DNA from 2 places in the Bradyrhizobium sp. NDS-1 genome. Region 1 is predicted to be linked to the other one. Evidence: riboswitches for the same ligand, from Rfam matches in the RefSeq annotation. Region 1 holds a riboswitch; the other holds the start of a gene.
The links. A riboswitch is a leader RNA that binds a small molecule or an ion and turns the genes downstream of it on or off. The one in region 1 is predicted to bind cobalamin.
Positions count from the first base shown of each region.

Region 2: it holds a riboswitch for cobalamin, as region 1 does, so the genes downstream of both, RX330_RS18750 (TonB-dependent receptor) here and RX330_RS24950 (energy-coupling factor ABC transporter permease) in region 1, are expected to answer to the same signal.

Region 1 covers NZ_CP136628.1:5,316,725-5,321,134, forward strand. The annotation lists gene cobT (nicotinate-nucleotide--dimethylbenzimidazole phosphoribosyltransferase) at 1-980, opposite strand, end outside; gene cobF (precorrin-6A synthase (deacetylating)) at 991-1,740, opposite strand; gene RX330_RS24950 (energy-coupling factor ABC transporter permease) at 1,781-2,458, opposite strand; cobalamin riboswitch at 2,495-2,715, opposite strand; gene cobA (uroporphyrinogen-III C-methyltransferase) at 2,761-3,492, opposite strand; gene RX330_RS24960 (cobyrinate a,c-diamide synthase) at 3,489-4,410, opposite strand, start outside.
Region 2 covers NZ_CP136628.1:3,974,106-3,978,515, reverse strand. The annotation lists gene RX330_RS18750 (TonB-dependent receptor) at 258-2,483, opposite strand; cobalamin riboswitch at 2,598-2,809, opposite strand; gene RX330_RS18745 (hypothetical protein) at 2,858-3,115, opposite strand; gene RX330_RS18740 (hypothetical protein) at 3,198-3,410, opposite strand; gene RX330_RS18735 (hypothetical protein) at 3,549-3,725, opposite strand; gene RX330_RS18730 (adenylate/guanylate cyclase domain-containing protein) at 3,830-4,410, opposite strand, start outside.

The sequences.
Region 1 (4,410 bases):
ACCAGCGGCAGCGCGATGGCAGCCCCCGATCCCTCGCCGAGCCTGAGATCGAGGCTGATCAGTGGCTGCGCGTTCAGTGCCCGCAACACCAGACGATGCCCCTGCTCGGCCGATTGATGCGAGGCAAGCAGGAACGGCTGGCACGACGGATTCAGCCGCACTGCTGCGAGCGCTGCCACCGACACGATGAAACCGTCGATCAAGACCGGGATGCGGGCTTGCGCGGCCGCGATGATCGCCCCTGAGATCGCCGCGATCTCGAGGCCGCCGACGGCGCACAGGACTTTGTCGGTCGACTCCTCCGCAACGCCATGCAGCGCGATCGCGGCATCGATCACGCGTGCCTTGTGCGCGCGGCCGGCCGCATCGACACCGGTGCCGCTGCCTGCAATCTCCCCGGCACTCACGCCGAGCAGGCCCGCCGCAATCGCCGCCGACGCCGTGGTGTTGCCGATCCCCATCTCGCCGAAGATCAGCAGATCGGGCTGATTGGTCGCCGCACGCGCAACCGCGCGCCGGCCGGCTTCAAAAGCAAACGCCAGCTCCTCAGGCTGGAGCGCGGCCTCGACGCTGAAATCGCGGGTGCCGCCGCGCGGCTTGTCGGTGATGATGCCGCCCATCTCGCCTGGCGCCAGCGTCCCGCAGTCGACCACCTCCAGGCTCGAAGCAAGCTCCTGCGCCAGCACCGAGATCGCGGCGCCGCCGGCGGCAAAGTTCGCCATCATCGCGATGGTCACTTCTTGCGGATAGGCCGAGACGCCTTGCGCGACGATGCCGTGATCGCCGGCGAAGACGATGATCGGCACGCGCGCCGCGCGCGGCTGCTCCGTGGCCTGCAGACCGGCAAGCTCGATCGCAAGCTGCTCGAGCCGGCCGAGCGCACCGGTGGGTTTTGTGAGTTGCGCCTGACGCGCGATCGCCGCCTCGCGATGGAGCGCGGAGATGTCGGGGCACTGTCGATAGACCCATTCGGGGAGCATGCTGCCTCGCTTAACCCGCGCGCTTGAGGATGTAGCTGTCCATGATCCAGCCGTGCCGCGCGCGCGCGTCCTGCCGCGCCGCGACGATGCGCGGGCCGATCTCGGGCAGCGCGCCGGATAGGATGATCTGGTCGGGCATGCCGAGATAGGCGCCCCAATAGATGTGGAGGCCTGCCGGATCCAGCGACTGAAACGCCGTGTCGCCGTCGAGCATCACCACCACCGTGTCGACACCCCGCGGCCAGCCGCCTTCGCGCAGGCGCCGTCCCGTCGTGACCAGAAAAGGCTCGCCGATATCATTGAGCGGCAACGCATGTGCCGCGCAGAGCGCCTGGATCGAGGTGATGCCGGGCACGACCTCGATGTCAGGCGCCGGATTGAGCCGACGCGCAATGCGCAGCGAGGAATCGTAGAGCGAGGGATCGCCCCAGATCAGCAGCGCAACCTTGCCCTCGCCTGCAAGGTGTCTTGCGATCGTCCGCGACCAGGTCGCGGCCACCGCATCGTGCCAATCGTCCACGCCCTTGCGGTAATCCGTTTCACCGGCGTCGCGCACGGGAAGATCGAACTCGGCGATTTCAGTCTTGTCGCTTGTGAGCACGCCCGCGCAGATCGTCCGACGGAGATCGGCAAGATCGGACTTCGCCGTTCCCTTGCGCGGGATCAGGACGAGATCGGCCGCGTTGATGGCGCGGATCGCGGCGCGCGTGAGCTGGTCGGGATCGCCGCAGCCGATGCCTATCAGGGAGAGCGTGAGCATCGCGAGCGCGAGGGGCGGCGTACCGCCCCTCGCTGATCTCTCAGGCCGCGTTGTGCAGGCGCGGGGTAACGAGGCCGGGCGCGGTGACCCCACGCAGCGACTTCGCCAGCGCCAGCACGGCGAGATCGGCGAGCGGCTCGATCACGATGACGAGCGCGTAGGACGCCGCGAACGTCGCAATGCTCGCGAGGTTGCTCATCGCAAAACCGGAGCCATAGAGAGCCCAGAACGCCACCCAGGCGATCACGCCGGCCTGGTAGGTCGTCGAGAGCGCCAGCGCCTGCCGGTACTTGAGATCGACATAGGCGGTGTTGCGCGGAATGATCCGCGTGGCGATCGCCTGGATCGCGAACAGCGGCACCAGCAGTGTGGTGACGTTCATGCCGTATTGCGGCAGGTCGGGTGGCTCAAAGAAGATGCCCTGGAACAGCAGGCCGAAGGCGAGGCCAAAGGCGGCAGGCGCAGGGCCGAACAGCAAGAACAAGGTCGAGCCGAGAATGAAGTGGACTTCGGAGACGCCGACCGGGAAGTGCGGCAGGATCTCGAAGAAGATGAAGACGAGCGCCGTCGTGGCCAGCGTCCGCACGGCGAACGAGACGACGCCCTGCTCGCGCACGGTCTCGGCCGCGAGCTTCAAGGCAACGCCACCTGCGGCGATGCCGGTTGCGTAACTCAACATGAGCTTGGCGTCGGATACCAGTCCGGGTTCGATATGCATGGCTCAATTCCTTCCTGCCGTCACACCCGACGGCCTTGGCCTCAAAACGTGCAGGGCCGGTCTCCTGGCTCGCGGTTCACTGGGGTTCTTCGGCCTTCCCGAGCCTTGCGGCCCAGTGGCTGATCGAAGTCCCTCACCGCTTACAGTCGCGGGGGCGGCTGGGGTTTTGGGCGCCGCAACTTGGTCCGCCCACCCCCATTCCCGATTATGCTCCGGCGCTTTGCGCCGCGTTGAGCACCATGCCTCTCCTGTGTGCCCCTTTCGGCGAGCCTGCGTCAAGGGGCGAAGGGTGGCCGCTTCCGTCACGACGGTTGATCCCCCGCCAGCGCGCCGAACAGGATTACCGCGGCCGTCGAGGCGGCGCCGCCGCGGGCAAGCTGCTCGGCAAGCTCGGCAATGGTGGTGCGGACCAGCCGCTCGTCGGAGCGGCCGAGGGATTCGGCAAACAGCGCCGGCGTATCCGCGGCGAGACCGTGCGCGATCAATTTTGCGGCAAGCGCCGGAAAGGTGCGCCGGCCCATATAGACAACCGTCGTCGCTTCGGGGTCGGCCAGCGCGGCCCAGTTCAGATTGGGCGGCAGCTCGCCGGTGACGTCGGCTCCGGTTACGAACTGTACGCGCCGCGAGGTGTGGCGACGGGTCAGGGGAATGCCGGCTTGCGCGGCGGCCACACAGGCCGAGGTGACGCCGGGGATGATCTCATAGCCGATGCCCGCCTCGCGCAGCGTCTCCAACTCTTCTTCGAGCCGGCCGAAAATGCCGGCATCGCCCGACTTGAGCCGTGCCACGCGCACGCCTGTTGCGGCATAGTCGACCAGGAGACGGTTGACATGATGCTGCCTGGTCGAGGGTCGCCCGGCCCGCTTCCCGACCGCGACGAGATTGGCGCCGGGCCGGGCGAGATCGAGGATCGCGCCCGAGGCAAGATCGTCGTAGAGCACGACGTCGGCCTCGCGCAGCCGCGCAGCGCCCTTGAGCGTGAGCAGTTCGGGATCGCCGGGGCCGGCGGAGATGAAGGAGACAAAACCGCTCACCGGTCCTCCGCGATCAGATGGAAGAACGTGCCGGTGGCCTGCCCTCGCCGCGAGCCCGTTTCGGCAATGACAGCGCCCGTTGCATCGTGCACGACGGCCAGCGCCGTGTCGGGCTGGGCGATGATGGTCGAGTAGTGAAACTCGTGGCCGCGCAGACGCGCGCCGGCCCGATGGCCCGGCATCGGTGTGGCGAGTTCGGCGAGGCGGTAGCCCAGATGCATGCGGCGTTTCGCAAAGCTCGTCTCGAGGCCAAGCAGGCCTGTCATCTCATGGCGGATACCGTCCGCATCGGTCAATGCGGTTCCCAGCACCATATAGCCCCCGCATTCGCCATGCACCGGCCGCGTTTCGGCGAAGGCGCGCAAGGAACCGTGAAAGCTCGCGTTGGCGGCAATCCTGCCGGCATGAAGCTCCGGATAGCCGCCGGGCAGCCAGCAGACGTCGGCGCTCGCGTCAGGCGCTTCATCGGCCAGCGGCGAGAACGGCAATATCTCGGCGCCCGCCGCGCGCCAGGCTTCCAGCATATGCGGATAGACGAAGGAGAACGCGGCATCGCGCGCGAGCGCAATGCGCTGGCCGGGCGGCGTCACATTCAGGCCGTTCGCGGCAGGCGGCGGCGACCAGGAACCTGCCGACCGCAGCACCGCGTCGAGATCGACATGCTCGGCAACGAAGCGCGCGGCCTCGTCGATTAGCTTGCCGATCTCCGCCTGCTCTTCGGCCTGGACGAGGCCGAGATGCCGCTTCGGCAGGCTGATCTCGGCATGACGCGGCAGTGCGCCGAAGACGGCGATGCCCACATCGTTGAGCGCGCGCCGTACGAGATCTTCGTGACGCGGGCTGGCGACACGATTGAGCACGACGCCCGCGAGTCTCACGCCGGGTCGATAATCGCGAAGGCCCGCGGCGATCGCCGCC
Region 2 (4,410 bases), 1.3 Mb from region 1:
TCCGCACGCGGTTACGGGCTCACAGGGACTACCCGCCCTGCCCGCACCTCTCGCGCCGACGCTGCCGCGTCCACCGCAGACCCGGCTCGCGAAAATGACGACCTCATGATCGCCCCTCTTGAGTGAGCCGGGATGCACGACACATACGCCGAAACCGAATTTCGGTAAAGTGGAATATTTTTGCGACGCTGGGTTGACAGAGGCCGACACAGGCGCGATCGTCCCATCACGCTCTGGTCCATTGACTGGCGTGCTGATCAGAAAGTTGCGCCGGCCTTGAGCAGATAGGTGCGGCCGGGCAGCGGATAAGCGCTGAAGCGGCCGTCCGTGAAGGTGCTTGCGATGGCGTAATCGTAGTAGAGCGCATTCAGCACATTGTTGACGCTGAGCGACCAGAAGTAGCGGTCAACCTGGCCGCTGAGCTTGAGGTCGATCGTGCCGTTGGCGGGAATCGGCTTCTGTGTGCCCGCCTGATCGTTGTCCATGCGCCGCTCGCTCCAGAACCGCGCGGTGGCGTCGAGCACCAAATAGTTCTGCCAGATGTTCCAGGTGACGCCCGCACTCGCGGTGTAGCGCGACACCAGCGGCACGTCATTGCCGGTCCAGATGCCTTCGCGGAAGACGGCGCGGGTATAGGCCATGCCGGAGCGCAGCAGCAGAGCGTCGTTGACGCGATAGGACAGGCTGGTCTCCGAGCCGTAGCGGCGGGTCGGATCGAGGTTGGTGTTGTAGAACAGCACCGGGTTGAAATGGACCTCGTTGGTGAGGTCCATCAGATAGAGGCTGCTCTGCAGCTGCAGTCCGCCGCCCTTGATGCGCAGGCCGCCCTCGATGTCCTGCGAGGTCTGGGTCTTGAGTTGAAACGTTTGCGGGATCGCAGCGAAGGTCAGGGGATCGAAGGACGGCCCTGAGGACAGGCGCTCGTCCACGTCGGGCGTGCGGAACGCGCGCGCGGCGCGGCCGAACAGCGAGACCACCTCATTGAGGCGATGCTCGGCCCCGAGATGCAGCGCATATTGGGTTTCATCGCTCTGGAGCGGGAGGGCGCCGATGTCGGCGTTGAACGGCGCCGCCGGGTCGAAATTGTCGCGCGCCGCAAGATTGATCGTCTGCACCCGCGCGCCATAGGAAATGTCGGTCGCAGGCGACACGCCCAATGTGTGCTGAAAATAGCCCGCAACCGTCTGCTGCCTGAGGTCGTAATTATGCCAGGGGGAGAGCCCCTGCCCGGCGCCGCGGTTCTGCTGAAAGCTCGCATCGTAATAGTCGATGCCGGTGAGGAGCTGCGATGGCATTCCGAGCAGCAGGCTCTTCACGCTGAGCCGCGGTGTGATCGACCACGTGGTCAGATGGGAATCGGCATAGGTCGACGTGAAGAAGCCCGGAACCGGCACCGGGCTGGAGAAGAACGCACTCTGCTGTTTCTTGTCGCGCACGCCGCCGTCGACGATGAGATCGACTCCGTTGACGAGGGTCTTGGTGAAGCCCGCGGTCGCGCTGAAGCCCTGCTGGTTGGCATAGTTGAACGGCGTGCTGGTCCCTCGCCGGTCGGTCGCGACCTCGTCGAGGCCGATCGATGGGTCGACGGTGCGCCCGCCCGGCAGCCGCAACTCCTGATGATCGCCCGTGACGGTGAGAAAAGCGGTCAGGCCCGGTGTCGCGTAATTGAGATTGCCGACGCCGTTCTGCTGGGAATAGCGATTATTGTCGCGGTAGCCATCGGTCCTGACGGCATTGCCATAGAACGAGGTCGACCACGGACCGGAATTGAGCGAGGTCGAGACGTTGCCGAGCCCCGTGTTGAACGAGCCGAAGCCGGCCTCGATGCGCGCGGTCACGGGCGGTCCGCCGACGCCGCTTTTGGTGACGATGTTGATCACGCCGCCGACCGCGTTGTCGCCATAGAGCACCGCTCCGGAATTGCCGCGCGTGATCTCGATACGCTCGATGGAATTGAGCGGGATGGTGGAAAGGTCCACCTGTGCCATGTCGACGTCGTTCAGCCGCCGTCCGTTGACCAGCACCAGCGTGTTGGCGGTTGCAAACGCGCCGAAGCCGCGCAGGTCCACGCCGGTCTTGGCACCGATCGGGCCGCCATAGAACGTCGTGATCTGGGCCCCCGGCGTCTGCGTCGCGATGATCTCGGCCAGCGTCTGCGACGGCGCGTGCGCGATATCCGCGGCCGTGACGACGGTCGTGGCAGCACCGACGATACCGCCGTTGCCGGCGACAGCCTCGACGGCCGAGCCGGCGCCATTGCCCGACGGCGCGACATCGGCCGTCGCGCGGGGCCTCGTCGCGCCGTCACCGGTCGCCCTGGCCCGCGTGCGGTTCTGGTCGTCGGGCTTGGTCACTTCAATCGGTGGCAGCTGCTCGGCAAGGACCTGCTGGGCGAAGGCCGGAGAGAGATCGAGCGAATGGAAGGCAACGGACGCGAACAGGCCAGCGCTGAGGCGCCCGGCGGCAGAGACAAGACGGGACACAATTGTAAACCTCGGTATGACGTCAGTGGCACGTCACAGCGAACGAGGTTTCACGGTGGAGCGATGGATTGCTCCGGTGAAGCCGATGTCTGCACTCCCCGACCGACATCTTCGCGTGTGACCACGGCTGACGGCAGGTCTCCTGGCTCGCGGGTCGTTACCTTACGTCGCCTTCCCAGGACCGAGTTCCCAGTGGCATAGGACGAAAGATTCACCGCTTACAGTTGCGGGGGCAGCCGTGGCGTTGAGACAATTCCCGTTGGGACAATCCCGCACCACATTCCCTTTTGATCTCCCTGAGGAGAACCGTCACCGATCAACTTACGTGTCGTTCCGCCGGGGAGTCAATCGACCGGTGGCCGTTGTCACCGCGCTCAGGTCCGCCCTCGCAAACGCTGGGCCTGTGCCCAGGCGGCAGCGACGTCGCGTGGCGGAACATCGACGCGCTTGATCGGAGTCAATTCGCCGGAGGCCGAGACGATCGCGGTTTCCTCGCGTCGGCAGCGCGTGCAGACAAAGCGGACCTCATGCGGGGACGCCCACCAGCTCGATCGCTTCACGTTGACCGCCATCGGCCAGGCATCGCAGTGCGAGCAGGACACCAGAAATCGACCGGGATCGAGCATACCCATTTCATCGGACTCCGCGTCCTTCCGCTTCTTCAATGATTAACCCAGGTGAATCGTTCCGGTGCCCAAGCACCGCCGGTTGCTCTCAGCGCGCGCCCTTGAGGGTGCAGGAGGTCGTGCACGTGACCGTGGTGCCGCGATCGCAGGATCTGCAGGCATTGACACACTGGTTCATGTCGCGGGGATTGTACGAGCTGTAGTTCCGCATCGGGCAGGCCGATGTCGAGCCGGTGATGTCCTGATCCTGATTGCAGGACGCCATCATGAGCGCAAATATGATCACGGCAACGAGGCGCATGTGATTGCCCTGTCGAGCATGGCAAATGACACTCGCGAGGCACGCTGCACTGCAGCGAACCCCGGCCTTCCCAGCACGAGCGATCGCTCGCTGCGTCAAGGATGCGCGCCAAACCTTAAGAACGGATTGCAGCCGGCCTCAGGCCGCGGCCTTGGTCGCGATCGCCTGCCGCATGTCCGTCGCCAACTGACGGTACTGCTCCGAAAGCTTCAGATAGAACTCGCGCTTGGTGCTGTCGGTCGCGAGCTTGGCAATCAGCTCGCATTCGGCGGTCAGCGTCTCGAACCGTTCCAGCCTGTCCTGAAGTTCCGTCATCGGCGTGTCCCCGTCAAACGCCTCAAGGACATCCAACCTAAGCCCGGGAAATAGGTCACGGCGAACATCGTTATCGAGTAGAAACAATTTTTCCGGGGCGGCAGCTATTTGCTGTCCAGCCGCCAGGCGCCGTCCCAGCCGGCGTCCGGCGGGCTCGCCTCGAACTGCGCGATGCGGCCGAGCATCGCGCGCGACGGTCCGTCGCCGGGGACGGCTTCGAGCGCCGCGTTGAAAGCAGCGCGCGCCTCCTCGAAGCGCCGGGCGCGATAGGCGGCGAGCGCTTCGGCATAGTGCATGCGCAGGCTGTCCTGTGCGCCGGTGAGCGCGCCCGCCCTCGCCATCACTTCGAAGATCGCCTGCGGCGCGCTCTGGCCGGCGACCGCGAGACGATCGATCTCGCGCAGTTCGAGCCGCGATCCGACCGCATCAGCGGTGGCCTGCGCGATCAGGATGCGGGTGCCGTAAACCTTGTTGACGGCCTCCAGCCGGGAAGCGAGGTTCACGGCATCCCCCATCACCGTAAAGCTCATCATCAATTCGGAACCGATGCTGCCGGTCAGGACCTCGCCGGTGGCGATGCCGACCCGCAAATCGCACGGCGCCGGCATGGCGCGGATGCCGAGCAGGTCGGGCAGCTGCTTCTGGAGCGCCGGCACCTGCTCGGTCATCTCGATGGCGGCGAGGC